DNA from 3 places in the Paenibacillus azoreducens genome. Region 3 is predicted to be linked to each of the others. Evidence: predicted binding sites of a transcription regulator. Region 3 holds the regulator's gene; each other region holds the start of a gene.
What was found. Region 3 encodes Rex, which represses fermentation and respiration genes when NADH is low (regulators of the CRP and FNR family bind a similar motif). Its sites were predicted from a motif close to TTGTGAAATATTTCACAA; they were not measured.
Positions count from the first base shown of each region.

Region 1: L6442_RS02795 (L-lactate dehydrogenase) is a predicted target of Rex. The motif match lies at 1,732-1,749, and genes of this name have one in related genera.
Region 2: L6442_RS14045 (flavocytochrome c) is a predicted target of Rex. The motif match lies at 6,520-6,537, and genes of this name have one in related genera.

Region 1 is NZ_AP025343.1:656,170-667,027, reverse strand. Features, by position in the region: gene L6442_RS02810 (helical membrane plugin domain-containing protein) at 1-50, shown strand, start outside; gene L6442_RS02805 (NAD(P)/FAD-dependent oxidoreductase) at 90-1,268, shown strand; gene L6442_RS02800 (ferredoxin) at 1,381-1,632, opposite strand; gene L6442_RS02795 (L-lactate dehydrogenase) at 1,862-2,827, shown strand; gene L6442_RS02790 (DUF4367 domain-containing protein) at 3,106-4,227, opposite strand; gene L6442_RS02785 (DUF4367 domain-containing protein) at 4,821-5,771, opposite strand; gene L6442_RS02780 (RNA polymerase sigma factor) at 5,731-6,321, opposite strand; gene L6442_RS32790 (hypothetical protein) at 6,559-6,690, shown strand; gene L6442_RS02775 (amidase family protein) at 6,908-8,410, opposite strand; gene L6442_RS02770 (DUF4440 domain-containing protein) at 8,456-8,845, opposite strand; gene L6442_RS02765 (GNAT family N-acetyltransferase) at 9,122-9,541, shown strand; gene L6442_RS02760 (NUDIX domain-containing protein) at 9,656-10,174, opposite strand; gene L6442_RS02755 (hypothetical protein) at 10,235-10,645, opposite strand.
Region 2 is NZ_AP025343.1:3,207,347-3,218,204, reverse strand. Features, by position in the region: gene L6442_RS14070 (S8 family serine peptidase) at 1-154, shown strand, start outside; gene L6442_RS14065 (hypothetical protein) at 219-566, opposite strand; gene L6442_RS14060 (amidohydrolase) at 896-2,488, opposite strand; gene L6442_RS14055 (IS3 family transposase) at 2,954-3,853, opposite strand; gene L6442_RS14050 (helix-turn-helix domain-containing protein) at 3,832-4,509, opposite strand; gene L6442_RS14045 (flavocytochrome c) at 4,626-6,422, opposite strand; gene L6442_RS14040 (aldo/keto reductase) at 6,749-7,639, opposite strand; gene L6442_RS14035 (GNAT family N-acetyltransferase) at 7,693-8,178, opposite strand; gene xerS (tyrosine recombinase XerS) at 8,423-9,505, shown strand; gene L6442_RS14025 (DUF5946 family protein) at 10,342-10,809, opposite strand.
Region 3 is NZ_AP025343.1:2,758,365-2,769,222, reverse strand. Features, by position in the region: gene L6442_RS11985 (AAA family ATPase) at 1-579, opposite strand, end outside; gene L6442_RS11980 (hypothetical protein) at 579-1,103, opposite strand; gene L6442_RS11975 (cell wall elongation regulator TseB-like domain-containing protein) at 1,626-2,168, opposite strand; gene L6442_RS11970 (amidohydrolase) at 2,189-3,493, opposite strand; gene L6442_RS11965 (redox-sensing transcriptional repressor Rex) at 3,477-4,133, opposite strand; gene dinG (ATP-dependent DNA helicase DinG) at 4,395-7,262, opposite strand; gene L6442_RS11955 (tetratricopeptide repeat protein) at 7,551-8,186, opposite strand; gene panD (aspartate 1-decarboxylase) at 8,312-8,695, opposite strand; gene panC (pantoate--beta-alanine ligase) at 8,701-9,582, opposite strand; gene panB (3-methyl-2-oxobutanoate hydroxymethyltransferase) at 9,579-10,451, opposite strand.

The DNA.
Region 1 (10,858 bases), 2.1 Mb from region 3:
TGAATGCATTTCTCCAGGTTTCTGCCGAACGCGCTAAAGAACAAAAATAATTTTTTTCAATAATTACCAGTAAGGACGGAGGAAAAACTATGTCAAAACATATTGTCATTTTGGGTGCAGGATATGGTGGACTTCTTTCTGCACTGACGCTGCGCAAGTATATGGACAAAGAACAAGCGCGCGTCACTGTGGTGAACCAATTTTCGACCCATCAAATCATCACTGAGCTTCACCGTCTGGCTGCAGGCAGCGTGGCTGAAAAAGCAGTTACGATGCCTCTCGGCAAACTCTTCAAAGGCAAAGATATCGATCTGAAAATCGCAAAGGTTGAATCTTTCTCCGTAGAAGATAAAGAAGTAAAACTTTCCGACGGCTCCAAGCTGACTTACGACGCACTTGTAGTCGGCCTTGGCAGCATCACCGCTTACTTCGGCATTCCTGGGCTGGACAAATACAGCATGGTGCTGAAGTCCGCCGATGACGCGAAACGGATTCATTCCCATATCGAAGAACGCATCAAAGCTTATGCGCAAACAAAAGACGAAGCTGACGCAACGATCCTGATCGGCGGCGGCGGCTTGACCGGCGTTGAGCTTGTCGGCGAAATCGCTGACGTTCTGCCGAACCTGACCAAAAAATACGGCGTTAACCCTGCCGAAATCAAATTGCTTCTGGTAGAAGCCGGTCCGAAAATCCTGCCGGTACTGCCTGACCATCTGATCGAGCGCGCCACGACAAGTCTTGAGAACCGCGGCGTCAAGTTCCTGACCGGACTTCCTGTCACGAACGTGGAAAACAATGTCGTAGAACTGAAAGACGGCCAAAAAATCGTGACGAACACGTTTGTATGGACCGGCGGCGTGCAAGGCAACCCGCTTGTTGGCGAATCCGGTCTGGAAGTGAACCGCGGACGCGCAACCGTTAACGAATTCCTGCAATCCACTTCCCATCAAGATGTATTCGTTGCCGGCGACAGCGCCGTTGTCTTTGATCCAACCGGTCGTCCTTACCCTCCAACGGCTCAAATCGCTTGGCAAATGGGCGAGCTGATCGGCTACAACCTTTACGCTTACCTCAATGACAAGGCTTTTGAAACCTTCGCTCCGGTGAACTCCGGTACGCTGGCAAGCCTTGGCCGCAAAGATGCCGTAGCTACCATTGGCGAAAACAACATTTCGCTGAAAGGCATGCCTGCATCCCTGATGAAGGAAGCAAGTAACATCCGTTACCTTTCCCACATCAAGGCGCTGTTCGCTTTGGCATATTAATAGACGAGCACGAAGCCCCATCCGGATGTTTCATTTGGACGGGGCTTTTTTAGCGGTGTATTTTTCAGATCCTGAAATGTAGAACTTCAACTTCTTATGTTGATCCCCCTTTTTATTTTTCGGATTTCGGATCTTGAAACGGACTTGCGGATACTCGAATCGATGATGTTGGGCATCCATCTTCCGCCTCATCCAGACTGTCCAATAATTCTTCAGGGACCTCTACAATGCCGAGATTCTGGTCTCCAGGCAGAATATTTTCAGCCAGCCCTTCATCATCGCAATCAAAAATATCCGGAGCAACAACGATGCAAGCGCCGCAGGCGATGCAGGTGTCCTTGTCCACGCAAGTATAAGTTTTCACATCACTTCACCCTTTCTTGGCCGGGATAAAGGGACTTTAGCCTTTGCTGACCTTGATTTTCTTTGACATCTTCAGCGTATCAAAGCGTCTTGGGCCTCCTTGTGATTTTCGACACATTGTTTTTGTCAGATCGCCTAACATTACCTTGTCTGATTTTGGGTTGCTTTTGTTCATCATGGGATTTTTGCAATTTTCTTGTGTACAATATTCATAAAGGAGCGGATAAAGTATGAAACGCAAAAGAAGAAGAGTCGCCATCGTAGGCTCCGGCATGGTCGGATCCAGCTGCGCCTACTCCATGATCAACCAATCGATCTGCGACGAAATCATGATGATTGACCGCACATATGACCGGGCACTGGCACAGGCGCTGGACCTGTCGCACTGCATTGATTTCACCCATACGCGGACAAGCATTTATGCAGGCACCTATGCCGATTGCGCCGACGTGGACGTCGTTATCATTACAGCCGGAGCGAATCCGAAGCCGGGGCAAAACCGGATGGACGTACTCGAGCAAGCCGCGGAAATTACCCGCCAAATTGTCGTGCCGATCGTGGAAAGCGGATTTCAAGGCATTTTTATTACGGCCGCGAATCCGGTGGATATCGTGACGTATATGATCTGGAAGCTGACCGGCTTTCCGCGCCACCGCGTCATCGGTTCGGGGACTTCTATCGATACATCGCGGCTGAAAACGCTGCTGTCGGATGTCTTTTCCGTCGATCCGCGCAGCGTAAGCGGTTATGCGTTAGGAGAGCACGGCGAATCGCAATTTGTGGCCTGGTCGCATGTGACGATCGGCGGCAAACCTATCCTCGATATTTTGGCGCAGCATCCTGAGCGCTTCAAACATCTGGATTTGGACGATATCGCCCGCAAAACCAAAGACGCCGGCTGGGAAATTTTCACCCGCAAAGGCTCCACCCACTTCGGAATCGGCAGCGCAATCGCCCATATTACCCGCGCCGTCCTCAATGACGAGCATAAAATCATTGCCGTATCGGCGATCCTGGATGGGGAATACGGTCAGCGCGACGTATGCGCAGGCGTACCGGCGATCATCGGCAGCGAAGGCATTCAGGAGCTGCTGGAGCTGAGGCTGAATGAGGAAGAAACCAAGCTGTTTAACGATTCTTGCGACTTGATCCGCCGCAATATGGCCGGTCTTGTTCTTGAACCGATTCAATCATAAGGCGCGCAGCCCGATCTGACCGGTTAAAATAACCCCACAAAGAGTATCGGAAAGAAGTCCGACGCCTGAAGGGCGCTTTTGCAAAGCAAAAGTACTGAGAGTATCGGAAAGAAGTCCGACGCCTCTCGAGGAGAGGCGCTTTTGCGGAGCAAAAAATACTGAGTGACGTGTAGCCTTTGAAGCTTATTCCGATTACTTTGCGGGAACCCCGGAAGTTTTTGATATGTAAAAGAAACGGGAACCCTCTCCAATTCGCTTTGAAGGGGATTCCCGTTTTTTTATTTACTATTTATAAATTCCAAATAGCTTTCAGCAATTTTCATCAAGTTTTCTTTGCTGGTTTTATCCATGTTTCCCTGGACATTATAGACGTATCTTTTCTTTTTGTCCGGGCTCTCGTATACCCATGTCAGATCATGCGTCTTTGAAGGCCCCCAATCTGTATACAGCATTTCTACTCCCTTCACTTGAACTTTCTCCTGCTTAAATTCAACTTTCTCGTCAATAAGACTTATTGCATTCTTTTTCTCGATCAGATTAGTGATCGTAACCTCGATTGTATTCTCTCCATTTTGATACGTGGCCCAGATGTTGGAATACTGGTCTGTCATTTCAACCGGCATCATGGCATATCCCTTTTTGGACTTTTCTGCCTGCTTTCTCAGCTTTTCCGTCATCGCCTTTTTTTCTTCCGGAGAAGGCGGATTTACTTCCTGAGCATTTTTAAAGAGCACTTGCGCTTGTTTGAATTTATAATTACCATTAACACTGTCTGCAATCTTAACGGATTTATCCGTAATCTTATCGCGCAATTGAGAGAGATTTTGGAATGAAGTCAACTTCGTTCCAAGATCTGTTTGATGATTCGGGTTATTGGCAACCATATAGAACAGCCCAGCTTCCCCGTTCTTTAGCACCTTCTCCTTAAGTTCAAAAAATGCATTGAAACGCGCTATTTCATCTTTCGATTCTGTTTTTCCGGACTTTTGCGTCTTCGTCGATTTCACCTCATATACGACTTCGCCATCCTTGTTCTTCAAAGAATGATACTGCACGTCTGCGTAACTCGTGGAGCCCATCAACATCATCCCTACAACCGCAGTCAAAGCAACTTTATATTTCATGAAAAATCTCTCCTTTGTTTTTTGTTCAGTATGCAATATTTGCATAACCTTTCCTGTCAAGTCGGCATCGGGAATGCGCAGGTCATCAAAATAGCCCGCTTCAATCTGCAAGTCGACATCTTTATTTTCTTTATCGTCCCGGTAAAAGAAAGGCAAATATTTCACCAGCTTCCGCTTGCGGATCATATCAATGCATTGATGATAAGCAATCTTGTACAACCAGGCGCCAAAAGGGACCTCACCCTGATATTTCCGCAAATTGCGGAATGTCTTCAAAAATACTCCTGTGCGTGATCCTCGGCTTCGGTGCAATTTCCCAGCATGTGATAACAGTAGAGAAACCCTCTACGATGATCTGACTTAACTCCGCGTCATTCAAGCCCTCTCCCCACCTTTCACTCTATACAACGAACAGCTGGTCCAAAAATGTGACAACATGAAAAATTATTCCGGTAATCATGGGATATGACGACAAAAAACGACCTGCAGCTTAAGGTAAATTAAGGATAAAAGACCGTGCCGCCCCCTTGTTCTTGAACCGATTCAATCATAAGGCGCGCAGCCCGGATCCGACCGGTTAAAATAACCCCACAAAGAGTATCGGAAAGAAGTCCGACGCCTGAAGGGCGCTTTTGCAAAGTAAAAGTACTGAGAGTATCGGAAAGAAGTCCGACGCCTCTCGAGGAGAGGCGCTTTTGCGGAGCAAAAAATACTGAGTGACGTGTAGCCTTTGAAGCTTATTCCGATTACTTTGCGGGAACCCCGGAAGTTTTTGATATGTAAAAGAAACGGGAACCCGCTCCAATTCGCTTTGAAGCAGGTTCCCGTTTTTTATTTCAGAATTTTGCAAAATGCTTGTTTAATAATTTTTATTCCAAATAGCTTTCAGCAATTTTCATCAAGGCTTCTTTACTTACTTTATCTATGTCCCCACTTATATCATAGACGTATTTCACCTTTTTGTCTGGGCTCTGGTATACCCATCTCAGATCATGCGTCTTTGAACGACCCCAATCTGTATACAGCATTTCTACTCCCTTCACTTGAACCTTCTCCTGCTTAAACTCAACTTCCTCGTCAATATACAATCCAGCGTTCTTGTCCTTTCCACTCACATTAGTGACAGTAACCCCGATTTCATCCTCTCCATTTTGATACGTAGCATGGAGAATGAAAAACTGATTTGTCATTTCAACCGGCATCATGGCATATCCCTGCTTGGATTCTTCCGCCTGCTTTCTCAGTTTTTCCGCAAGCGCCTTTTTTTCTTCCGGTGAAGGTGGATTTACTTCCTGAGCATTTCTAAACATCACATCCGCTTGTTTGAATGTATAATTTCCATTGACACTGTCTGGAATCTTAACGGATTTATCCGTAATCTTATCGCGCAATTGAGTGAGATTTTGGAATGGCATCATCTTCGTCCCAAGATCTGTTTTATGATTCGGGTTATTGGCAACCAGATAGAACAGTCCAGCTTCACCGCTCTTTAGCACCTTTTCCTTAAGAGCATAAAATTCTTCGCCATGCTTCCTGTCCTCATTCGATTCTGTTCCCATCTCTTTCGCCGATTTCGTCTCATATACGACCTCGCCATCCTTATTCGACAATGAATTATACTGAACGGCCGCGTAACCCGTGGAGGCCATTAACATCATCCCTACAACCGCAGTCAAAGCAACTTTATATTTCACAAAAAATCTCTCCTTTTTTTTAGGTTCGGTATGCAAAATCCTCATGACCTTTCCTGTCAAGTCGGCGTCGGGAATGCGCGGGTCATTAAACAGTTTTTTCAAATCCCGATCCTTGTCCATATTCATACACTCCCACCTCCTTCGCCTGAGCATAATACTTTCGGAATTTTGCAGCCGTACGTTCGTATTTTTTGCGCAGGCTTGCGCTGCTTTTGCCCAAAATCAAACCAATCTCCCGGTAGCTCTTATCCTCGACACAGCGTAAAATTAATAAGTTCCGCTCTTCCGCCGTTAATTTTGCCATGGCCTGATGCACGGATTCATCAAAATAGTTGGCTTCAATCTGCAAGTCGACATCTTTATTTTCCTTATCGTCCCGGTAAAAGAAAGGCAAATATTTCACCAGCTTCCGCTTGCGGATGATATCGATGCATTGATGATAAGCAATCTTGTACAACCAGGCTCCAAAAGGGACCTCACTCTGATATTTCCGCAAATTGCGGAATGTCTTCAAAAATACTTCCTGCGCGTTATCCTCGGCTTCGGTGTAATTACCCAGCATGTGATAGCAATAGAGAAAAATCGGTTTTTGGTATTTCTCCATAATCTTCTCAAATTTTGCCGTGTTCCCATCCAGCACCTCTGCGATGATCTGACTTAACTCCGCGTCATTCAAGCCCTCTCCCCCCCTTTCACTCTATACAACGAACAACTGGGCTAAAAATGTGACAGCACAAAAAAATCATTCCGATCATCATTGGGTGGGAAGATAAGAAGATAACCTCCAGCTTAAGCTAAATTGAGAATAAAAGAGGACGCAACGACCATAGCGGTCCGCGATAATCATGAGGGGATGGAACTTGAGCTTAATCTGTTCAAAGGGCTCTTTTGTTCCAGGAGAAAAAGAGGTGGAATGGAAATAATATCCATTACGGAATGGAGTGAATGTCCATTGATTATTTTTGCTGCACTCTCAGCGGCTGAATACAAGCGTGTTATTATCGGCATCCATTATTTTGATCATTTTTTTACGGCGAATGCGTAAAAACCGAATCAAATAGATAAGGCTTAAGGAGCCTTAACCTGCCTTCCGGTAAATGAAGGCCATTTCCGGAATAGCAGAGGTTAACGCTCTTTTTTTCATCCATCATAGGTATGAATGATTTCTAATCAGGTCATCTCTGCAACAGCCGGAAGGTCTCTTGCGGGAAGGTGTACCGGATTTGCAGCCTAATGTTCTTTCAGCATATCCCAATTCACTGTTATGCCTCAACAAGTTTCTCCATCTCCGGCGGCACCCTATGCTTCGTCGCCTGCTCATAGCCGTACGCGATCTTGATCAGCGTCGGCTCGCTGTATGCAGTCCCGATAAAGGTAATTCCCACCGGGCCTTTCGTGATATAACCGCCAGGAGCGATGATTCCCTCTTGTGCCCAACCGCCCGGCACTGTAATCGCCGGATATCCCGCTCTGGCCGCGATATCGTCTCCCTCGTCGCAGCCCAGAAACAGCAGCGCATCCAGGTTATAAGTTTCAAGCGCATAATCAATGCCTTTGGACCGCGACATTTCTTCATTCAGGCGGAGCGCAGCCTGATATTCCGGTTCCGTCAGCGTTCCGCTGGTCGCCTCGGAAGCCTCGAGCACATTTTGCCCGTATTTCAGGCACTGCTCGGCATGTTCCTTGTTATAAGCGATAACCTCAGACAATGAATGAACAGGAATGTTATCCGGCAACGGAGCCAAATAATCGTTGACCCCTTTTTTGAATTCGTAATGGAGGACATGCCAGCTCCACTGAGTCTCCTGGCAGGGCAGCTCCACCGGGTCGACGATGGTTACCCCTTCGCTGCGGAGCGCTTCAATGGCGGCTTCGAGAATCCCCAATCTGTCGGGATCAAGATCCCTGAAATAAAACCGCGGAATGCCAATCCGCGCCTGCTTCAGAAACGAGGCATCCAGAAAAGGCGTATAATCCGTTAAGAAATGCCCTTTGCTCGATTGGGTTGCCTCATCCCGTTCGTCCAGGCCGGTCATTCCCCCCAGCAAAATGGCCGCATCGGTGACGGTTCTGGCCATCGGGCCGGCCGTATCCTGGGTGTGCGTAATCGGAATAATGCCCGAGCGGCTGACAAGCCCAACTGTCGGTTTGATGCCGACCACCATGTTCTGGCTCGCCGGGCTGATGATCGAACCGGATGTTTCCGTCCCCACTGCAGCAGCTGCCAGGTTCGCCGCCACGGCAGCGCCAGAGCCCGAACTGGAGCCGCCGACGAACAGCTCGCCGGGGCCGTACGGATTCAGGCAAAGTCCACGGCGGGTGGTATATCCTGCCCACATCTCGCTGGCCATGAAGTTGGCCCATTCGGTCATGTTCGCCTTCCCGAGAAAAACCGCCCCGGCCTTGCGAAGCTGTGCCGCCACAAACGAATCCTGCGCCGCCACATTCCCTGCCAAGGCAAGCGTACCGGCGCTCGTATGCAGCGCATCATGAGTATCAATATTGTCCTTCAGAAGCAGGGGAATGCCGTGCAGCGGCCCGCGGCTTCCTTTTTCACGCCGCTCCTTATCCAGCGCCTGTGCGATCTCTAATGCCTCCGGATTGATTTCGATCACCGATCTCAGCTTGCCGTCATACCGGTCGATCCGCTTCAAGTAAGCTCGTACGATTTCCTCGGAGCTTGTCTCTCCGGATTCCATGGCGGCCTGCATCCGCGGGATGTCAACTTCAATCATCCAATCTTCTATTTTCGTTATATGTTCCATTCGGATCACCTCTATATGAATTGAGAGGAGCCAAGCTGTGCCAGGTTAGACTTCCGCATATTTCTCCATATGCTGCCTGTACAGCTTCCACGCTCCTTTTTCCTTGCGGTATACTTCCATAGCCAGCACGCTGGCGACCTTTTTGCCATGAAGGCTGAAATCCACGATCGCCGAGATGATCAGCTCGTTGTCTGTACGCATATTCCGGGCAAGGTCTTTATACTCCCAATGAGGCTGCTTCCCCTCATATGCGGCGAACGTTTCAATATTATCCGTTTTATAATACTCGGACCGGTAAATCTCGTAATCCCTGTCCGGGTAATAACCGAAATAACCGATAAATTCATTTGAAATCCAGGTGTTTACCTCCTCTACATTACCTTCATTAATCACTCTGCGGTATTCTTCAACGGCGACAATCGCTTCTTCCAACATATCATCCACTCCATAGGTAAAATATTTTTTTCAAGAAACGAAAAGTGCAAAGTGCAAAAACTTCCAAATAATATTCTACTTATCATATCAATAACGAATCCATACCGCTATCTAAAAAACGGTTATAACCGTTGTTTCCATTGATAGCCCTCGCGAAAATCCCCAATTATCTCGTATCTTCGCTTTTGATTTCTCCAATCATTTGTAGTAGATTCTGAGAAACGTATTTTTATCCCCAATATTTCAAAATCACCTATCTTCAAGGAGGAAATCCCTATGATTCGATATCAGGACCATATGCAAAATATTACCGAAGCATCCTTTGCGGAAGGTTTTTTCGACGGATGGCCCAATCCGCCTTCGAATGCCGTTTTCATGCGAATTCTTCAAAATGCTGCGCATATCATGCTCGCCATCGATGACCATACCGGTGAGGTTGTCGGTTTTATTACAGCGTTATCCGATGGGGTGCTAACCGCCTATATTCCTTTGCTGGAGGTCGTTCCAGCCTATCAGAAACAGGGAATCGGAAAAGAACTGACCCGGCAGATGCTCGACAAGCTGAAAGATATCTACATGGTTGACTTGCTGTGCGATCCGGATCTTCAGGAATTCTATGAGGGGCTTGGGATGAGAAGAGCACAGGGGATGCTGATTCGAAACTATGAATTCCAGTCAGGCAAAATAGAGAAATGACAATCCTAATCCCTAATGAGTAAAAATATAGCGGCATCATCATGCCGTTAACGTAAAAGTTGTTATTTTGCTCGCGGACTGGAATATATCCAGCGTGTCTGTAATACAGCTTGTCTACCGTTTCCGGAAATGCGACTGATTCACATCCCGTTGCAGTGCTTTCTTAAGCACCAAGCCGATCAATTCGTGCTCATTTACGACATAACCAAGTTCCTCCGGCTCGATCCAAATCCGCGACAAACTCTCATGCTCACGGTTGAAAGGCAAACGCTCGGTCACATCCATCCGGTAAAACAACTGATAGCCGACCATCGGATATTTTCCATTCGGGTCAAACAGCGCATTCTCTTCATGACTGACTTCCATTTTTCCGAGATATTCGATCTTTCCCTTAACGCTGCCCTCTTCCAATACTTCCCGGTGAAAAGCCTCCTCCGGTGTCTCCCCCGGCTCCACATGGCCTCCCGGCAGGTTGTACCCTCGGCCCTGTACATGTACGGCGAGCACAAGACCCTGATGCAGGCAAATCCCGTGTACACTTGTTACCAGCGCAGGGCCAGGCTTCTCCTCCCCTGGTATCCAGGTCAGCTTGATCCGATGGCCATTCCAGTTTTCGTATATGGATTGATTCATGCTGCATGCATCCTTTCGAGAAAAATTAGGCGGGATGTCTTTTCCCCTTCTACCCCGCGTCTACTCCATTTCTTTCTGCGCAGGCGGCTCCAATATGGAGATGCTCACCGGCATCTTCGTAAAATGGGTAAGCCTAAATTCCACCTTTTGATCGGCCTCCAGCCTTTCGCGCACCCAGGTCTGGTTTAACCTAAGCCGTTTCAGCCTGTCTTCCGTCGTTAAAATATGGACGATCCGGCCTTCCTTGTTGATAACTTTCCCCTGAAAGCAGTCCTGCTTTCTTGTCACCAAATCGGCTCCCACGAACAGAATCCCCGTCAAACTGCCTAAGCAGACGAGAAAAGAAAGCCATGCCAGTACCGGTAGAAGCTGAAGCTGGATATCCAAAACCAGGCGGACACAAAATGAGCCAAACATCAAAATGTTTGCAGCCAGGAATATCGACAAGTTTTTATAAGGACGTAAATCCACCGAACTCCTCCTCGCATACTGATATTTTTCTAACGGACACCACGGACGTTAATTCGCTAATAATAGCCGTTTTGAAATTCTAACGGTCACCACAGCGCTTATATGCTCCAAACACAGGTAAATGCGGGATTTTCCACGAAATAGCTGCATCTGTGTCCGTTAAAAATCATATTAGCCGGAATTGCCCTCAATAGCGGCCGCTGTGTCCGTTAA
Region 2 (10,858 bases), 450 kb from region 3:
ACAGGAAGCAGCCAAAGGAGCCGTCGCCTATTCTGTGCAAAAAGGCTACCTTCAAGGCAACCCGGATCATTCCTTTGATCCGAAGGGCAAATTAACGAGAGCCCAAGCTGGCGTTATCCTTTACCGTGTACTTCAAGATATTCAATCCAAATAAAATCAATCAAGAAAGCAGCAGGCACGCGGAGTTCATTCTCCGTCCGGGCCTGCTGCTTGCTATTTTATCTCTTATCCACCTGCAGCAATGTTATTTCCTTCAAAGCATACGTATCCTGCAGCCTCTCCTCTTTGATAACCCCCAGCTTAACCAGGCCGGCAATCTTCGCAGGATCGGATTTGGACAACATCCGCCATAACTCCGGATCAGGCAGCGCCCCATACAGCTTGGCATCATCAAATTCCTTCCTTGCTTGCGAAATCAGCTTTACCCGGTAAGGACCCGCGGCAAATTCCGATGTTTCTTTTTCCTGGCAAAAACTTATAATTTGATCACGCAGTTCCTTAAGTTCCTGTTCGGTCTCTTTTTGCTGCTGCTTCAGCTGATAATATCTTTTGACAATCTTGTCCACGCCCTCTTCACGCTCCCCTCCCCTCCATTCATATGCAGGGCAGGGTTCGAAAAGGACGGAAAATGATCAATGGATCTTTGGAGAGTATGGGATCAAGTTTGTTTTGCTATCTGTACCATACAGCATATAAGTTTACATAATTATATTTATGGTAATTTAAGATCCTTTTTTCTTGTGTTGTTGATAAAAACGTGAATAGCAGGTGTTTTAGTAGTAAGCTCCCAGGTACGGTAAATGATTTTTCTATTGTGAATTTTTCATATGATGATTTTTTGACATATTGAATTACATAAGGTTGCTGCCGTTTATAAATTCAACTTCGAATAGGTTTATTTTCTTGCGTAAACTACGTTCCCGTTCACGACCGTCATTTGGACGAGATCTTCAAGAAGAATATCCGGATTTCCGCCGAACGGATCCTGCATCAAAACCGTAAAATCCGCCGCATATCCTTCCCCGATCAGGCCATGTGTTCGTTCATGGCAGGCTGCAAAGGCGCTTCCTTTGGTATATATAGAGATTGCTTCATACATCGTGAGCTTTTCCTTTTCTTCATAGACGGTTTTCTGGCCGGGTTTTGTCCGCGTTACTGCCGCATGAATGCCTTCGAGCGGCGACACCTTCTCGATCGGTGCATCAGAGCCTCCTGCACAAGGGATGCCTTCTGCCAAAAGAGTATGCCAGGCATAAACCAGCAGCCCTTGGGGATCGCCGATCCGTTCCATCACCCACGGGAAATCCGATGCCACAAAACTTGGCTGAATGTCGGTTATGACAGGCATCCTCTTCATTTGTGCAACCAGTTCGGGACGGAGGATCTGTCCATGAATCAGCCGGTCTCTTTTTCCTTCAGGACATGGATACTTCTCCAGATATTTGAGCACCTTTTCGGCTGCCGCATCCCCGATGGCATGAGAGGCAACAGCTAAGCCATGCTGTCTCGCCTTTATAACCAGACTTTCCAGCTCATCATCCGAATGTACCGCAACACCGTTTGTCGTTGGATCGTCCGCATACGGCCGGCTGAGCAGAGCGGTTCTTCCGCCGAGCGCCCCATCCGCAAACAGCTTCATGGCTCCAAATTCAAGCAGCGACGATTCAATATACTCGCCTCTGTGCTCTCGCAGCCACTCGTCCAGCACTAAATGATGTACGAGCAGGTGCGCCCGAAAATGCTTGTGCCGCTCATGAATGACGCTATGAAATGCGTTCATGGTTCGGGTGCAGCTCCCGTAATAACTTAGATCCTCCGTATGGCCGCCCGTTAAACCTTTGGACCAGCAGTCTTCAATCGCCGCCTCCAACGCTGCTGCCAAATATTCATCCGTCGCACCGGGCATCGCTCCAAGCACCAGCTCCTGGGCTTGCTCTTTGAGGATGCCGTTTAATCTTCCCGCAGCGTCCCGCCCCAATACACCACCGTTCGGTACGCGAGTATATTCGTTCACTCCCGCCGCGGCAAGCGCGGCCGTGTTGACAGCAATCGCATGCCTGCACACTCTCCGCAGGAGGACCGGGTGTCTGGGTGCGACCAAATCCAGCAGCTCCCGTTCAGGCAAACCTGAATCCGTCCATTCATTTTCATTCCAGCCTTCGCCGATGATCCATATGCCTTCCGGCAATATCTCGGCTTGTGCTTTCACCCGTTCAATTGCCTCTTCCCTGCTCCGGCAGCCGCCTAATTGCAATTTGAGAAAAGTCTCCCCATGTCCGATTAAATGCATATGGCTGTCCACAAAACCAGGGAACATGACACCGCCCCGCAAATCTTCGACATGATCTATTTGCCCGCGATACTTATTCTCCAGTTCGGCCAATGCACCGGTCCCCAAAATAACTCCGTTTTCGGTATATACCGCCTCAACAGTTTGTAGTTCCGCCTTCATCGTGTAAATTTGGCCGCCCTTCCACATTGTTCCCATAGAATCCCCTCCTTTTGCGGTTCTCAAATCATTTCCCGTATAACTTTTTTCGCTATGCGCCCATCATACATATACATCTTAAAGCTTTTTATATCTTGATGTCACGAAAGCTTTATAGCTATATAAGTTGAACCAATGAATTGTACAGATTGAAGGCAGCCGTGTGAAATGTTCTTTCGATCGCTGTTGCTCCCAGATTTCTATGATTTGAACCTATCTATGGTAGAAATCCACTCACAAAGGCGAGCGCTTCGCTTCTCCAGAATCATTTCTCCCTCTTGCCTATTTCTTGTCCTTTTCTATAGTTCAATTTATATAGCTTTGCACAATAGACGCACAATGTATCTTTCCTTTTGTGAATTTTTCATATGATGATATTTTGGAACTTGAAAATTATAAAAAAGAGACTGCCCCCGCTATTGAACTGCACCCCGTCAAGTAGACAGTACAAAAAATAAAAATCAATTAAGCGGCCTTTGTCCTGAATTCCATCGGACTGAGGCCGTTTAGTTTTGCTTGTAATCGTTCGTAATTGTAAAAGTGGATATAGGCCTGGAGGTCTTTTTCGAGCTCCTCAAAGGTATGGTAGGTGTGTAAATAATACTTCTCGCATTTTAGGGTTCCCCAGAAAGATTCCATTGGACCGTTATCGATGCATCGTCCAACACGTGACATACTCTGAGTCATTTCGTCATCGTCCAAGAGCTTCTTGAAATCCAGAGAGGTATATTGGAAACCCCGGTCGCTATGAAGCATGGGCTTGCTTCCTGGTACTTCTTGCAAGGCCCGTTTCAACGTCTGAAATACAAGAGGTTTGTTATTGGAATGCCCGAATACATAGGAAACGATGGATTTATCATAAAGGTCGAGAATAGCGCTTAGATACGCTTTTTGGCCATTGCCGTACTTGAATTCCGTCACATCCGTAACCCACTTTTCATTTGGCGCATCTGCAGTGAATTTGCGGTTCAGCACGTTCTCTGCCACCTGCTGTGGGGTGGATCTCGCATATCTCTTTTTCTTCCTCCGGATGACAGATTGAATTCCTTGTATCTTCATCAGCCGGTACACGCGCTTTTGGTTAATCGTTTTTCCCGTTTGGCGGCGCATGTGCAACGTTAATTGACGGTATCCAAAGGTACGCTCGACTTTCTCATAAATGGACATCATGACATGCGTTAACTCTGCATTCTCCTGCTCATGGGAACTGGGCTTGCGATTTAGCCACTTGTAATAGCTTGAACGTGAAATGTCTGCAATGTCACACAGCAGCTGAACGCTGAACAACGCTTCTTCCTGAAGCGCTTGAATAGTAAGATAGACGTTCTCATGACGGTATTGGCTTAGCTTCGCCTCCTTTGGAATTCCCGTAACTTTTTTAGAAATGCATTCTCCGCCCGAAGCCGCTCGATTTCATACTCCATCTTTTTCATCTCGAGTTTTTGGCGATCGGCCTCTGTTAGTTCCTCCGGCGCTTTCTTTCTCCCCCGGCCATCCTTTAACGCATCCTGACCGCCATTCTCAAACTTCTTCACCCATTGGTAGACTTGCTGGTAGGAGACCTGAAAATGGTCCGCTGTCTTACGGTAGTCATACTGATGAGCAAGACAGTATTGCACAATATCGATCCGTTCCTGCCAAGTCGTCGAACGCCCCTTCGTCATTGCTTTCGCTCCTCCTGAGTAAGCTTTTAAGCTGCTATGACGATTATACTCCTTAATCCAGTTGGAAAGCTGCGTTCTGCTTGCAATCTTGTATTTATCGATGATCTGATATTGAGACAATCCTCCCTCTATGTAATCCTTCACCGCTTGGAGCTTAAGCTCAGCGCTATAATTTCGATTATGAGTGCGTTTCTCTAACCCTTCATAACCATACACCTTGTAACGACGCCGCCATTTCGCCAAAGTCGTTTTGGTGATACCGTATTTCTCGGCTGCAGCTTTAACGCCAATTTCCCCGCTTTCGATTTCACCAATAATAACGAGTTTCTCTGACGCATCATATTTTTTATTAGGCATAAAAAAGCCCCCTTACAGTAGCAGGTTTTATTATTTCACCTGTCTACCGTAAGGGGAGCATATCACTATATTTACAATAGCGAAAAGGACAGCCCCTTCGAATTACTCAGTTTATGTTATTTGGCCGCTTCTTGTCCGGCAATGCGCCCGAATGTAATCGCATCGGCAATCGCGTTCCCGCCTAGACGGTTCGTACCGTGAATAACGCCGGTTACTTCACCAGCTGCAAACAACCCTGGTATCCGCTCGCCCTTCTCATTCATGACTTGTGTCGTCTTGTTGATTACAAGTCCGCCCATTGTATGGTGAACGGAAGGTACGGCTTTTTCAATATAGTAAGGACCTTTGCTCATATCCTTCAAGCCCGCGCGGTGTTTGAAGTCTTCATCCTTACCCGATTTGGCGAATTTATTGACACGGTCAATGGTTTCTTGCAGCGCCTTCGGATCGATTTTGAAGAATTCTGCCGCTTCCTTCAATGTATCGGCTTTGTATAGGACGCCTTCCTTAACGAGCATATCATATTCGTCCTTATGCACTTCTACCGTTTTGCTGATATCTCCGATGTCCTGATTCCACAATTGGTAAGCGTAGCCGCCTTTTTGAGCCAGAATCGCTCTGGAGATGACGTCGCGGCGTTCCAGTTCTTCAACGAAGCGTTTACCGCTCTGATTGACGAGGATTGCTCCGTCAAAACGGCTATCTGCAACCAGCGAAATAACGCCGGTCACAGGATTGCATACCGGATAAGTCTGGATACTCTCCATATTGGTCAAGGCAGCGCCAACAGCTTGCGCCATGACGATACCATCCCCGGTCGAACCCGGTGCATCCGTAGTCATATATTTCTCATCGAATTCCGGATTGTACTGCTTTCTCATTTCAACATTGGATCCAAATCCGCCTGTTGCAATGACTACACCTTTATTTGCATGGAATGTAATCTTAGTGCCATTCGCTCCAGTTGCTTCTACGCCGTTCACTTTACCGCTATCATCTGTGAGCAATTTTTCAGCCTTCGTATTCGTCTTCAGATCGATGCCCATGTCATCCAGCTTCGTCTTTAGTTTCGTAATCAATTCAGCACCGGTATGTCCTTCAGGAATAAGCGCACGCTTAACGGAATGACCGCCGAACTGGAACAGGTGATCTTCCAGGAAATTTACTTTGATATCATTTTTCAACCATTCTGCAGCAGCGGTCGCATTCTCGGCAAGCACGCGAACCATTTCCGGATCGCCGACATTGTCTCCGCCTTTAAGCGTATCTTCAGCGAACAGATCCACACTGTCTTTGATGCCCATCTTCTGTTGTACCCATGTGCCCGCAGCGTTCATCTCGCCACCGGAAATCAACGTGTTTCCGCCTACGGTAGGCATTTTCTCCAATAGAACGACGGAAGCCCCTGCCTGCTTAGCCTCCAGAGCCGCGCTGAATCCAGCGCCTCCGGCACCGATAATGACGACGTCATAGGTTTGCTCGGATGGCTCGTCCGCTGTGTTCTTATTAGCAGCCTGCTTCGCAACCAGCGTCAATCCAGCCTTCGCGACTGCATCTTTAACGGCATCAATATAACCCTTACTTGTCAAAGTCGAGCCGCTGATCGCATCGACATTTGCATTGTTCGAATCGATCATCGTTTCTTTTAATTCTTTATATACAGGCTCAGCCAACACTTTATTTTCATTCTGTTCAAGAACTTTAATGTCTTTCATTTCATTGTTCTCGAACGTAACTTCTACCTTAATTGCACCATGCTTACCGTCACCTTCGCCGATAGCGGTAACGATGCCGCTCTTTTCGCCTTCGTTGCCGGCCACTTTGCCGTTGTTGTTCCCACTGCCGCATGCTGACAGCATGACGACTAAGCTCAGGATAAGTATGATACTCCCGAAAGACTTCATCTTCTTCATGTCTGCATTTACCCCTTGTCTCTTTCTTAGTTGTTAATTGCAGCGATACAGTACTGTGCACTACTCCACAAAGAATAACACAAAGTTTTACCAAAGTTTGTGAAAGTAATCACTTTCATATTTATTCAGCAAGGGATGCAGTTAGTAACGAGAAATAATGACCTCGCCACTCTCCCGAATCTTCATAGAGAAAAGAAGCCGTCAATGAGATTGCTGACCGCTTCCTTTTTCCAACGTAAAAGCATGTTAATATACTCAAAAATCTTCTTCTTGGCTGTTTCCCCTGGTTTTGGATTTGCGCAGGCAGACAAGTTCGGGATACCCGATCAGGTCTTCCCTACCCAATCTTCATCGGCAATCTCCTTCCAGCGCGCGCGGATTTGCTCGTATTCCTGCTCGGACAAAGTACTTGACTGCAAAAGCTTGGCATTTTCCGACCACCTGCCTGGTTTTTGCGTGCCGACAATGGCCGTACTCACCCCTGGAACGTTCAAAGCAAACCGCAGCGCGGTTACAACCGCCCGTTCGGAATCCGTCAGGAAATCATATTGGAGTTTCTTCAGCCGCTGCCAATACACATAAGGGTATGCTTTTTCCGGAAGAGTCTCATAAGTCCAAGCGACATTGGCAACCGGACGTTTGGCGATAACCCCCATCTTTCTTTCCACGGCTTCAGGCAGAGCCAAATCAATAGCTTCCTGGTCGGCAATGTTCAAGGAAATCATCAGGCTATCAAACAATCCGGTTTGCACGGCGTATAAAGCATCGGTCCGATCCCCGCTGTAACCGATAAAACGCGTTTTCCCCTGTTTCTTTGCTTTTTGCAGAACCTCGATGACCGCGCCTTGGCGCAAAATCTTTTCCGAACAGCTATGTAAATGAATGACATCCACATAATCCGTCTGCAGGCGTTTGAGGCTGCGGTCAATACTCTTTTCGAGCATCGCCGGATTCCAGTCCTCCCCGTCAAACCCCGCCGCATGCCCGCATTTGGTGAAGAGATAATAATCGTCCCTGCGGTGCGACAAAATTTTGCCGATCAATTCTTCGCTGTCGCTGTAGCATTCCGCCGTATCAATCACGTTTAAGCCTTCATCAAGCGCGTGGTTCAGCAGTTTCTCCACTTTCGACAGTTCTTGTTCTTGACCGATTTGCTGTCCGCCAAAACCTAAAATGCTGACTTCCATCCCTGTTTTGCCAAAAGAACGCTTTTCCATCTTTCTGCCTCCTTACTTATAAAGTTAGAAAATTCATTAATATGATTAATCTTTTATGACATAAAATACTGACTGATGTTTCCGTTCGACGGATGGATCATCTCTTCAAACTGCTGATTCGTATAATTGCCAATTATTTTCCGCCAAAAAGCCTGAGCCGGTGTATTGTTTTTAATCTGCGTGACCTTCCACCGCCCTTGAAAGCGATCGAATAATTCACCCGCGGCCCAGCTGCCCAAGCCGAAGCGGCGGTATTTTTGCATCACAAAAAATTCGGTCATGTAATAGTCGCCTTCCTGCGGGTCGATCAGGCGTTCCACTAACGCAAAACCAGCCGGTTTTCCACCGCTTGTCATCAAAAAGGGGTATTTCCCCATGCCTCTTTTCCAATAATCGTCCAGCCCGGGGTACTCCGGAAATACGCCATCCTGGTTTACATCCAGATTCTGATAAAGGGTGAAATCATATAAATACAGCTGCATTAAACCGCTAATCACCCGTTTTCTCCGCGCCGGAACCAGGTCTATTCTGAAATCCATGAATTCACCTCATTTTTATGATTATAGAATTTATAAGCTTCATCAGAGCTTTTAGCACCTATAATCGCAAGAAAAACTAAAACTAAAGGTATGTACATCGTATCATATCCAATATATAGTTTTGAACCCTCATGGGCAAGGTTCATCCAATTCCTGCTTCAATAACGACTTTAGGGCCACCACGGACGGTGAATATGGTAAAATATACTTTACAAAACCATATCATTGGAGAGGTGATGCCCGTATGAACGTACAGAAAGAAATCGACCGGATCAAGCTAGACGATAAGGTACTGGGCATGCCGTGGTTTGTCCAGCAATTCATCGATTACAAACTTCCGGACTTGTCCCCCTCCACCCTGCTTGAATATGTGAGGGATTATGAGACGTTTTTTAACTGGCTGCGGGGCGAAGGTTTATCCCAAGCGGAAAACAATGCGAAAGTAACTCTGCAGGAGCTTGAAGTGCTGCGGATGGAAAATGTGGTCAGCTACCGGATTTTCCTCGCCACGAAACGGGAGGGCGCCAATTCCCGCATTACCGTATCCCGCAAGCTCTCTTCCCTTCGTTCATTATTTCATTATCTAAGCCAAATCGCCGAAGATGAAGAGTTTTATCCTCTTCTGAAACGAAACATTATGGCCAAAATTGAAATCAAACGCATCCATAAACCGAAGGACACCGCCGCTAAATTGAAAGGCAAAATTTTGGAGGAAGACGAGCTCCTGGAGTTTATCGGATATATTCTTGAAGGTTACGCTAAAGACGTCGAAAAAAACAAGCAGGCATTGTACGCCCATGAGCAAAACAAAGAACGGGATGCCAGCATCACGAGCCTGATTTTGAATTCCGGCCTGCGCGTATCCGAGGTCGTTAATTTAAATGTTGACGATCTGGATTTGAACAACAAATTGCTTCATGTATACCGCAAAGGCAACAACGACGAAACTTTTAAAACCCCGGTATACTTCCGGGAACAAGCCAAAGATGACCTGATGAATTATATGAATTTGCGCCAAACCCGATATAAAGCCCCCAAAAAAGAAAAAGCCTTATTCCTCGCCCTCGCCAACGGGCAAAATGAAGGCAGGCGGATGACCAAACGCGCCATTCAGGCCATGATTATCAAATATGCCAAACGTTTTGGCAAGCCATATTTAACGGTTCACAAGCTGCGTCATTCCTTCGCAACGGATTATTATTTGCAAAACGATATCTACAAAACCAAAGAGCAACTCGGCCATGCCTCCACCGAAACAACCGAGGTATACGCGCATCTCACTGACAAAACCATGTCTGAAGCGATCGAACGGCGCGCGGATTCCTAAATCAGCTCACTGGACGAAAATAGGGAAATCCTTTTGACTAAGGTTTCCCTATTTTTAATAAGCTAATGCTTACCTTTGATGGGTTGACCAAAGCAAAAAGAAATCGAAGAGAAATGCTGATGCTGAACGAGGTTTGGCCTAAGAAGCGCTTCATTTTGCTCGCCGTTGCTATTTTTTTATCCCCTGCTGTACGGACCGGTTATCTTCGACTCTGATCACGACATCAGGCGCATTCTTTCATAAATTGCTCGACGATATCCGTTGACGTGGTCAGCGGGAACCATTGAGATCGGATAAATCAACTGAGTTGAGGATCGTATGAAGAATGGCTCGCATGCGTTGGTGTCGCATGGGCGAATTGCGCACGTTTGCGTTAGTTGCATAAGTGGATTGGATCACGCATATGTTTAGATCGCACGGAAGGATGCGCACGTATGCGTTGGAGTCGCATACGTGGATTGGTCGTATGCGTTAGTTGCATGAATGGATTGGATCACGTATATGTTGAGATCGCACAAGAAGGATTCCCGCACGTATGTATTGGGATCGCATGGGTAGTCCGCGCGTATATGTTAGGATCGTTCGAAAGGATTCGCACAAAACTCTAACGGTCACAGCGGCCGCTATTCAGGCGAATTTCAGCCTTTTTGATTTCTAACGGACACAGTTGCAGCTATTTGGTTTAAAAACCCACTTTTACCGTGTTTCGGAGCAATTAAGAGCTGTGGTGACCGTTAAGATTCAAAAACGGCTATTTTTGGCCATTTAACGGCCGTGATGTCCGTTAGAAATTAGTCAAAGCCCGCGCAGATTCAATCAAAGAGCTCCTTTTTGTTTTATTTTGAACCTTTATTTTGTTTGTCTATATCCGCTCTTAATGCCTCTCTCCATTTTTTTATTCCGTTTATTGCATTTTCTTCTCCTCCGATGTATAGATCTTCAATCGTCATTGACCATTTTCTTAGTATACGTTTTCTTTTGCCGCTGGGCAGCGGATTGACTATTTTGCCTACCTTTGAAGCAAGTTCCCTATTTTTCTTGAGAATATAACTCGTATCCCAGTTATGATCATATGCTTCTGAAAATAGTTTTACCAAGAGCCTATATCCTTCTTCAGTATAGTTTGAGGGGTGTTGGATCATATAACATGAAACTAGCCAAAAATGTAATGCATATAACCGGGGGTCGTTATGCTCCCAAACCAACGGAAATTGAAACATCTCATAGCAGGAAAGCCCCTCTGCTTCCTTTGCACCGCATTCAATGCACTTACCATTTTCCATGACTGTATCGTTGTCAACCATCGTAAAACATCCCCCACAAAAACTTTTCTTTTCAGTTTACTCTATAACG
Region 3 (10,858 bases):
ATACTCCCGCTGCTGCCCGCCTTCGCGCTTGCCGCCGATCACATCGATTTCATCGATGAAAATAATCGCGCTTTGTTTGTTTTCCTTCGCCGCCCGGTTGCGTGCATCGCGAAATAACTCGCGCACGCGTCCCGCGCCGACGCCGACGTACATTTCAACAAACTCGCTGCCCGACGAAGCAACAAACACGGAATCCGTATAATGCGCCGCGGCTTTTGCCATCAGCGTTTTACCTGTACCCGGAGGACCGGTCAGCAGGATCCCTTTAATCGGGCGAATGCCGAGCTGGCGGATCTCCTCATGTTTGATCAGGAAATCCAGCGCCTCCCTCAGCTCTTGCTTCGCATTGTCCTGCCCGCCGATCTGTTCAAAAGTCAGCTTTTTCAGCCCTTTTTTCTTCCGTTTACGCTCCGCACCTGCGCCGACCGCCAGGCCGCCGCGAAGATTGGTCAAAAACAGCAGCCCTCCGACCAATAGCCCAATGAGAACAAGCGGAACGACATTTATGCCAATAAATCCGAGAAAAATAAAGAGTACCGGAATAAAACCAATCAAAATTTCTTTAAGCAATCTCGGCATTATTCCCACACCCCAATCTTGCCGGGGTCCCGGGGCAATACGATAAACTTGCTGTTGTCGCCTTCGCTAAGGCTGATATACACGTTTTTCGTATCCATCTCCGTTTGGATTTTGATGCCTGTATCTTTGGCCAGTTCCTGCAGCTTGGACGTTATTTCCGTATATTTTTTATTGTCCATGGCTTCAGCTACTGTGAACATGGCGGAATCCCAATAGCGGTTTAGCTTGTCCGAGGAATGGTCGACGAAATCGAATTTTAATGTGCGACTGCCGATCACGGATTTTCCTTCGGTCGTAATCCGGTTAACAAGCCCGGATACATTCGTATCCGGTTTTAAGTCGAGTTTCAAATCAATTTCATTGCGTTTTATATCAAATTGAGCGCTGTTTACGCCTTTATAATTTTGGATGATCTTTTGAAGCGGCCCCTGCATGGTGGTCTGACGATAAAAGAACCAGCCGCCAAACAGAAGCGCAGCCGATACAACAACCGTTATGACAATTGGTATTGGACGCAGTTTCAACTGTATGTCCTCCTCTCAAATGGAAAAATCTATATTATAACAACTCTAAAAACTTCGAGTCTCTATATCTATTCTTACGGCAACTCCGGCAAAAAGAGCTTTTTAAAGAGCAGCTGCCGCACATGGTTGCCAAGGCTTGTGAACGGTTTTCTCCCATGCAGATATAAGATCAAATCCCTCTGCACAAATCACTGGAAACTCCTGATGATCTGCATGAAATGACGTGAATGCAGCTTTTGGCCGCAAAAACCATGATATCTACTGAATACATAAAGAAGTATATCATATCGTATATACGATATCGAAGGTAATGTTATGAAATTATTAAACTATATTCTGTGTACGCCAAAGAACCCCATTTTCCAATGAGGTTCTTCCATTTTTTAGGACGTTTTTAGCAAAAGAGAAGACATCCATTGATCTAAAATAATCCCACAAAGTGACGTGTAGCCTTTGAAGCTTATTCCGATTACTTTGCGGGGACCCCGGAAGTTTATACTTTCTGAGATGTTGAAAAACGGATTACCTGTTTGGAAGCGTAAATGGCCCTCCGATGCTTTTGCCGTCGCGGAAACGATAAAATTGATAGTAATAATGATCTTTGCTGCGGTAAAACAGCTGCCAAACATATTCCCCGTTATACATTCCCGGCGTCAGCTTCATCTTGTCCGCATCAGGCATTTCTTGTTGAATCTTCTGCTTGATCTGCGTTTCCGACATGCCATCGGCAAGCAATTCCTGATGAACCGCTCCTTCGCCTGCTTTAACCTTGCCTCCACCTTCCATCCGAACCCAAACCATAACAGGGCGATTCTCTTTATCCAAACCTTCGATCACCCAGCAAACGCTATCCCAGACGGACTTGTATGACTCGGTTACCTTGACAAGCCCGCTCTCCTGCTTTGCTTTCAAAATGGCTGTGGTTTCTTCTGCGCGTATGTCCTGCGTTACATAGATATAATAGCGGTAAAGTCCGAATAGGATCAGCAGAAAAACTGCGATAGCAAGGAAAATCCATTTCTTTTTATTTTTCCAAACATTTCTTCTTGTTCTAATTCTAAGCATAAGCTACCTCTAAGCCTTTCTTAACGAGATAATAGGCTCTCAAAAGCGGCCTGCGCTTCCCGGCGGATCCGCTCTTCATCCAGTGTCAGGCAGGCGCCATGCTTGACAACTTGTTTGCCATCAACCCACACATGCTCAACGTCCTTGCCGCAGGCCGAATAAACGGCATGAGAGATCAAGTCGGTATGCGGCAGAAAATGCGCCTGATCGGTATTCAGCGCGATAAAATCAGCTTTCATACCTGGAGCCAAAGTACCCACATTGTTCAAGAAAAGCGACTGTGCCCCATAAACCGTTCCCATTTTCAATGCTTCCCCTGCCGGGATCGCCGTCGGGTCGCCGGAGACTCCTTTATGGATCAATGCCGCGAGACGCATTTCCTCGAACATATCGAGGTTATTATTGCTCGCCGCCCCGTCTGTTCCAAGCGACACAGTCACGCCAGCCTTCAGCATGTCCGTTACGCGTGCCACGCCGCTTGCCAGTTTCAGGTTGCTGCCCGGGTTATGGGATACGGCTACCTTGTTTTTTGCCAAAATTTCGATTTCTTCATCCGTCAAATGAACGGCATGAGCAACAAGCGATGGCCGGGAAAACACTCCGAGTTTCTCCAGATGGGCAACTGGACGCAGACCGTATTCAGTTACATTTTGCTCGACTTCGGCTTTGGTTTCAGACATATGGGTATGCATCGGCAAATCCATGTCATGAGCGGCCTGAACGAATTTTTCAATAAAGTCCGGAGGACAAGTATATGGCGCATGCGGTGAAATCATCGTCGTAATCCGTCCGCCTGCTTTACCGTGCCAGTCGCGGGCAAATCGGATGGCTTCATTCAGCTTATGGCGCTGAACCTCTTCCGGGCAGAGCCCGATAACGCCGCGCATCAAGGATGCACGGATTCCCGATTCTTCCGTTACCTTCGCTACTTGATCCATATGGTCGTACATATCCAGGAAGGTTGTCGTGCCGCCTTTCAGCATTTCAAGCACCGACAGCGAGGTGCCCCAATATACGTCCGATGAGGTGAATTTGGCTTCCATCGGCCACATTTTCTCCTGCAGCCAGATTTGCAAAGCCAGATCGTCACCATATCCGCGAAGCAGCGACATTGCGGCATGCCCATGCGTATTGATCATACCCGGCATAAAAAACAGATGGGTCCCGTCCATAACGGGTATATCGCCATCCAGTTCAGGCGTCTCCTCGCCCACATAAACGATAAGGTCGTCTTCAATGACCATGCAGCCTTGAATAACCGGCTTATCTCCATCCGCAACCGCAAAGCTGCCGTTTTTAATCATCCATCTATTTGTCGCCGTCATCAGCAGAATCGTCCTTTCCGTTATCCAAATAATAAGCCAAACTGAGCAGATCCGTAGTGAAATCCGCCGGATGAATCCGAATGTTCGCAGGTGCTTTCAAGATGACCGGCGCGAAGTTCAGGATCGCTTCGATGCCGGCTTCGATCAGGATATCGGCCACATTTTGCGCTTCGACATCCGGTACCGTAATGATCCCGATACGGATATTGCGGGCTTTGATCGTTTCGCGGAGCTCCTCCATCGGCTGAACGGTCAGCGTATTGATTTGTTTGCCGATCTTCTTCGGATTTTCATCAAATACGGCAATAATTTTAATGTTTTCCTTCAGGTAAAAGTTATAGTTTGAAAGCGCTTGACCCAAATTACCTGCCCCGACCAACACCGCGTTGATCTGCTGATCCAGGTTCAGGATGTGGCGGATTTTTTCGATCAGATACGAAACATCATATCCGATGCCTTTCCGGCCAAAATCGCCGAAATAAGCCAGATCCTTACGGATCTGCGCCGGATTGAGGTCGAGTCTCTGACCAAGTTCCTGGGAGGAAACCGTAGCGACCTCCCGTTTATGCAAGTCGCTCAAATATCTTAAATATACAGGCAATCTGCGAACAACTGCTTCGGATATTTTCTCCGATTTCATGCTTGTTCCCCCTATTTTTAGCAGCTTAATTAATCTATCAATGCTTAGAAAAACGTCTATCGTCGTACTTTCTAAGAAGACAGACCGCTTTTAGCGGATGTTTTTCTTGCGATATTAGGATGCGTTTCCCCCGGAGTTTTACTTCTACTATCTTAAAACAACCTCACAAAGAGTATCGGAAAGAAGTCCGACGCCTCTCAAAGAGGGGCGCTTTTGCGGAGCAAAAGTACTGAGTGACGTGTGGCTTCGAAGCTTATTCGATTACTTTGCGGGGACTCCGGAACTTTTAAGCCATTCGGATATACGAGGAACCATTTTTTCCGTATTCATATGCTCCATTTTGGGTCCAGGCAAGGAATAAAGAAAATACTTCCCGTAGTAGGATTCGATAACGCGCGTATCGTATACAATGACGATGCCGCGGTCATTCGCCGTGCGAACGAGTCGGCCAAAGCCTTGTTTAAAGCGGATTACTGCCTGCGGCACGGAAAGCTTCATGAACGGATTTTTTTTCTGACGCTGCAGAAGCTCGCTTTTCGCTTCGACGAGCGGATGGTTTGGCGGCTGAAACGGCAGTCTTACAATCGCCAGACATGTCAGAGCATCGCCGGGAATATCCACCCCTTCCCAAAAACTGCTCGTTCCGAGCAGCACCGAAGCGCTGCTGTCTTGAAATCTGCGGATAAGCTTGGTGCGGCTGCCGCTGTCAACGCCTTGGCCCAGCACTGCAATGTCACTGTTCGCCAAAGCATTTTTTAAAGGCTCGTGCACCTGACGCAACATCCTGTAAGAAGTAAACAACACCAACATTCGTCCATGAGTCGCCAGCGCGGCGTCGGCAAGGGATTGCACCAAAGTATCTACAAATACCGCATCGCCTACGCTCCCCTTAACGCTTGGGAAATCGCGCGGGATCACAAGGAGCGCCTGATCGCGGTAATTGAATGGCGATGGAAGCATCACGGTAGCCAGTCTTCCGTTTTCCTGATCCTCTTGAAGCCCCAAGTTATCAATCATGTACTGAAAAGATTTATCCACAGACAATGTGGCAGACGTCAGAACTATGCTTTTTTTCTTGTCGAAAAACAATTCCTTGAGCTGTTTGCTGACATCGACCGGTACAGCATACATCTGGAGCGATTTGCTCCGGAAATGGCTGCTTGCCTCCATCCAGTACACGACAGTCTCGTCATTCAAGTTCATGAAGATGCGAAGGTCGTCGCGCGCCGCTGCCAAATCCTTGAACAGGCCGCTTAAATCCGTAATCAGGCTGTCCGCGCTGTAATCACTTTCATCCTCTTTGTATTCCGCCAGCATTTTCTCCCCGCGCCGCACCGCTTCGCTGATTTTCACATGAATCTGATTTTCGAGCGCTTTGAGCGTATCCCATTCCTTCGGTTTGTTTGCAGGTTGAAGGCGAAGTACGTATTGTCCTACATCCCCTGGCGAAACGTCATTACGCTCCGGAAGCAAAGCGAATAAAAGTTCATTCAGCTTATCCCAATCTTCCTTCACGTCCACCAAATCTTCGCTAATGCGATCGATTGCCGCAATCCAGTCGCTGGCCCGTTCTTGGCCGGAGGACTGCAGCTGCTGTCTCAGCGCAGAAAGCTGCCCGTTCTTTCCATCCTTGTAAAGCCGGGTAAGCGTATGGACAACACTGAAGTATTTCATATGAAGTCCCAAATGTTTACCGGCAACATCCTCCAAATGATGGGCTTCGTCAATCACCAAACGCTCATACGACGGAAGCAATTGATGGCCAGCTTTTACATCGGTAAACAGCTTGGAGTGGTTGGTAATGACGACATCCGCAATTCCGGCTTCATGTTTGGCGCGATGATAATAACATTTGCGGAACCATGGGCAGCTGCGGCCCAGACAGGAGTCCGAATCGCTGCTTACCGTTTCCCAGAAGTCGCCGCCGCGTCCGCCAAGGTTCAGTTCCTCATCATCCCCATGTTCGGTTTGCGCGAGCCAAACGATCATCTGGGCGGCCGTGATCGTATCTTCCTTGGGATTAAAAAAGTCTCTTCTGTTTATTTTATGTTCAAATTTTCTCAAACACAAATAATGTTGTCTACCCTTAAATACCGCAGCTTTGAATGGAAATGGAATAACCTGCGTCAAAAGCGGAACATCCCGCTCCCTTAGCTGCTCCTGAAGATTGATGGTATGCGTGCTGACCATCACTTTTTGCTGCTGCTTGACGCTCTGATATATAGAAGGGATGAGGTAACCCAAAGATTTCCCTGTCCCCGTACCCGCTTCGATCAAAAGATGTTTGTCCTGTTCCAGCGCATTCATCACTTCGTCGAACATAATCGATTGCGGCTCGCGTTCCTCGTATTGAGGCAATATGCTTTTGAGGCGCTTACGGATCTCGCTCAAATATTCCTTAAAATCCATGCCTTCAAGAGGATTATCGGCGGATTCATCCCGGGGAGGTTTCATCTCGGTCCAGTCATCGACTTTTAACGCCAGCTGACGATAGAAAGTATGACTGTTCAGATCCTGAATAGGCTGCTGCTCCTTTTCCTGGCATAAGCCGTCAAAAAACCAACCAAGATCGCTATCCTCCTCCGCAAACAGCTCACGGAGGCGCTGGAGGGCAATAAGAGGCAAATGATCAAGCTCGTCCAGACATTTTAAGAGCACATAAGCCGTTGCCAAGGCATCGCTGTCCGCCTGGTGCGGACGGTCATGCTGCAAACCGAAATGGGACGTCACCTGACCAAGCTGATAGGAAGTCAAGGATGGGAAGCATATTTTGAGAAAATCCAGCGTGTCGAGAATTCGTCCGGAAAACGGAAGATATCCACAGCTATCGAGCGCATTTTGCAAAAAATTAAAGTCGAATGCAACGTTATGTCCAACCAAAACCACATCATCCAGCATAGGCACGAGCTCCATCAGCATCTCTTCCAACGAAGGAGCAGCGGCCACATTTTCCTCCGAGATGCCTGTCAGCTGGGTAATAAAGGGTGGAATCTCCACGCTAGGCTTGACATAAGAGCCGTAAACACGGGAAATGGTCAAATCTTCTTCTATAATGGCAAGTCCAACTTGAATAATTTCATCTGCGGACTGGTTGCCTGTCGTTTCAAAATCCAGTACGGCAAATTTCATGATTTACGATTAATCCTTTCATTCCAGTCTCCTTACCAGCATAACAGAAGATTTAACATTTGAAAATTCGGAGCCAAGAAAAACCCTGCGGAGGGTACCGGAAAGAAGTTCGACGCCCTCTCACAGAGGGGCGCTTTTGCAAAGCAAAAGTACTGAGTGACGTGCGGGCCTTTGCAGCATATACCGGTAACTTTCGGGGTCCCCGAATTTTATGCTTTTTGACAGATTGAAAAAGGGCGATGCACAAACGCTTATTCGCGCATGATACATCGTCCTTTTCGCGTTTCTTCACATCAGGGAAATCAATTGGCTTCCATACTGCAGCTGACCGCAATTTTGCTGGCATACCTTCAAATTAATCAAAGGATCGGGCAGCGTAGGATCGCATTGTAACGCCAAAGCGAAAAACTCCTGCGCTTTTCCTGCATTCCCATGCTTCACGGCAATGCATCCTAATGCATTGTAGATCATGGCCTTCAACTTCTGGCTTTTGGCCAGCGGCAGTATCCACTGAAAATGCCTTTGGGCCTCTTTGGTTTCCTCCAAATGCAGATGTGCCATAGCAAGGTACATCCGGGCCAAGAGGGAATCCGGATATTCGCGAATCACCTGCGAAAATTGCTGCGCAGCCTGACCAAACATCAGCAGCCGGAAATACCCCTGCCCGCGGACAAAAGCGTTTAATTCCAATTCAGGCGAAGATTCATTTACGATCGAAGAAGTGGACGGAACCTCAACGTGTTGACGGAACTCCCCCATTTTTTCCTCAAATGTCAACCATTCATCGATGATGGCGTCGCTCATGGTTTTGAGCATATTCCATTTTTGCATCATCTGGTGCTTTTGGGCCTCTTGCGCCGTTGGGTAATATTTCATGATTTCATCTAACACGTGGTTCATTTCCGCGAAAACATGCTGGAACATGGCTGCATCCCACCCTTAACAAAAATGAAATCAGTGCGGTCACCTGCATTCATTTTTTGTTGACGGAGCAGTTTTCATTCCCCGTAAGGCCTGCCATTCCTTGTCTTCGCCCGTTCGCCTTGCCGTCAAATAATGGTGGCGTGCACTTCCTTGTCCATGGTGGTCACCTGCTGGTTCGACTCATTGACAAATACGACCCGAGGCTTATGGTTTTTAATTTCTTCATCAGACATCATGGCATAAGACATGATGATAACGATATCTCCAGGCTGTACCAAGCGTGCCGCAGCGCCGTTGAGACAGATCACGCCGCTGCCGCGGGGGCCCGGAATCACGTAGGTTTCAAGACGCGCACCGTTGTTATTGTCTACAATCTGCACTTTTTCATTTTCCAGCAGATCCGCCGCCTCCATCAGGTCCTCGTCAATCGTAATGCTGCCGACATAATTAAGGTTGGCTTCGGTGACCGTGGCACGGTGTATTTTGGATTTCATCATCGTTCTGAACATGGGCGTTATTCCCCCTTCGGTTGGATCAAACAGTTATCGATCAAACGGGTTTTTCCGAATTTAACCGCAAGTGCCATCAGAACGGATTCTTCCTGCTCGAGAATAGCCGTTTCAGCGGCAAGGGGCGAAAGCTCCGGAAAATTCGCAATTTCAACGTAATCGATCACGGCAAGCGGAGACTCGCCGATGATTTGGGTCAAAAGCTCCTTGGCTTCGCCTGCGGTACGAATTTGGCCGGTTTTTACCGCCTCCTTCGTTTCGCGCAGCGAACGTGAAAGCACGAGCGCCTGCGTACGCTCCTCCGGACTAAGATACACATTCCGGGAGCTGAGTGCAAGACCATCCTCTTCGCGTATAATCGGGCAAGGAACGATGGTGACATTAAAGTTGAGGTCGTAGACCATCTGCTCGATCACGGCAACTTGCTGCGCGTCTTTCATGCCGAAAAAGGCATAATCCGGCTGTACGATATGGAATAACTTCCCGACAACGGTCGTTACCCCGTCAAAATGTCCGGGACGCGAGGCGCCGCAAAGACCGGAAGTTACCTCCGATACCGCAATTTTGGTTTTGGTTGGTTTCGGATACATCGTGTCGACCGACGGCAGAAATACCAGATCGGCTCCCGCCGCTTCCGCGGCAGCCAAATCTCTCGCCTCATCCCGCGGATAGGTTTCAAAATCCTCTCCCGGCCCAAATTGGATCGGATTAACGAAGATGCTGACGACCACGATATCCGTTTTTACTTTAGCCGCACGAATCAGGCTGGCATGCCCTTGATGAAGATACCCCATCGTTGGGACCAAACCGATTGTCGCTTTGGCTGACGCAGCTTTCATTTCGCCGATTTGTTCTCTAAGTTCCGCAATCGTTCTGACGGCTTTCATGCTTCATCCACCTTTTCCCGGCCCGGGCCGTATAAATTTTCTACGACATGATCCTCAGCAGTGAAGACATGGCTCTCGTCCGGAAAGGAACGTTCTTTCACTTCTTTGACGTATTGTGCCAGACCTTCGCGAATTAAAGCTCCTGCATCGCCGAATGTTTTCACAAATTTTTTGCTGCGATACGGGGAAGCATATTGGAAGACATCATGGAATACCAGCACTTGACCGTCTACCCCGCGTCCGGCTCCAATCCCGATCGTAGGAATGGACAGCTGGGAGCTAATATATTCCGCGACCTGCTCGGTTACGAGCTCAAGCACGATGCCAAAAGCGCCTGCTTGCTCCAGCGCTTTCGCATCTTCAAGTAAACGCCGGGCATCCTTCTCGTCCTTGCCTTGTATGCGGTAGCCGCCAATTTGATTAACCGACTGCGGCGTCAGACCAATATGCCCAAGTACCGGAACCCCGGCGGCAACGATGGCTTCAACCGCTGCGCAAATTTCCTTGCCGCCTTCCATTTTGACGGCATGGGCATGGCCTTCCTGCATAAGCTTGCGCACGCTGCGCAGCGTTTCGTCAATGCTTCCGTGATATGTCATGAACGGCATGTCCGCGACTACAAACGTATTAGCCGCCCCGCGCACGACGGAACGCGTATGATACACCATATCCTCAATCGTAACCGGGAGCGTCGAATCGTAACCGAGCACGACATTCCCCAGCGAGTCGCCAACGAGGATCATATCCACGCCCGCTTCTTCCGCAAGGCGCGCCGTAGGGTAATCATAGGCGGTAACCATACTGAGCGCGATGCCTTCCTGTTTCATTTTTTTCATTTTAACGATATTCAGCGGATGTTTTACTGTCATTTTTGCAGCCCCTTCCATTCGGAATATTTTGTAGAGGTTGTTCAAAAAGTCCACTTTTGATAAGAAAACCTTTAATCGAGGCCACTTCAAGGGGAACGACCGCGATGAAGAGGTAGGTTTTCTTGCGATATAGAATTCATCAACTCCGTTGATAACTTATAAATTCTATATCTAACACGAAGTGAATCAGGAAGCAGATTCGGCATCGAATCTTGGATTCAGCCGGGCATTACGCGAATGCTTACGAAGTATGTTTCCTCCGGAAACATTTCAGGTGCTCACGTACCCACTACAAGCAGATGCTTACGAAGTCGTTTTCTACAAAACGTGTAGCTCCACTCCTCAGTCCCTAACTTCATCCAACTGAAGCGTTTTGAAAAAACGCACATCGGAAGCATAAACTTCGG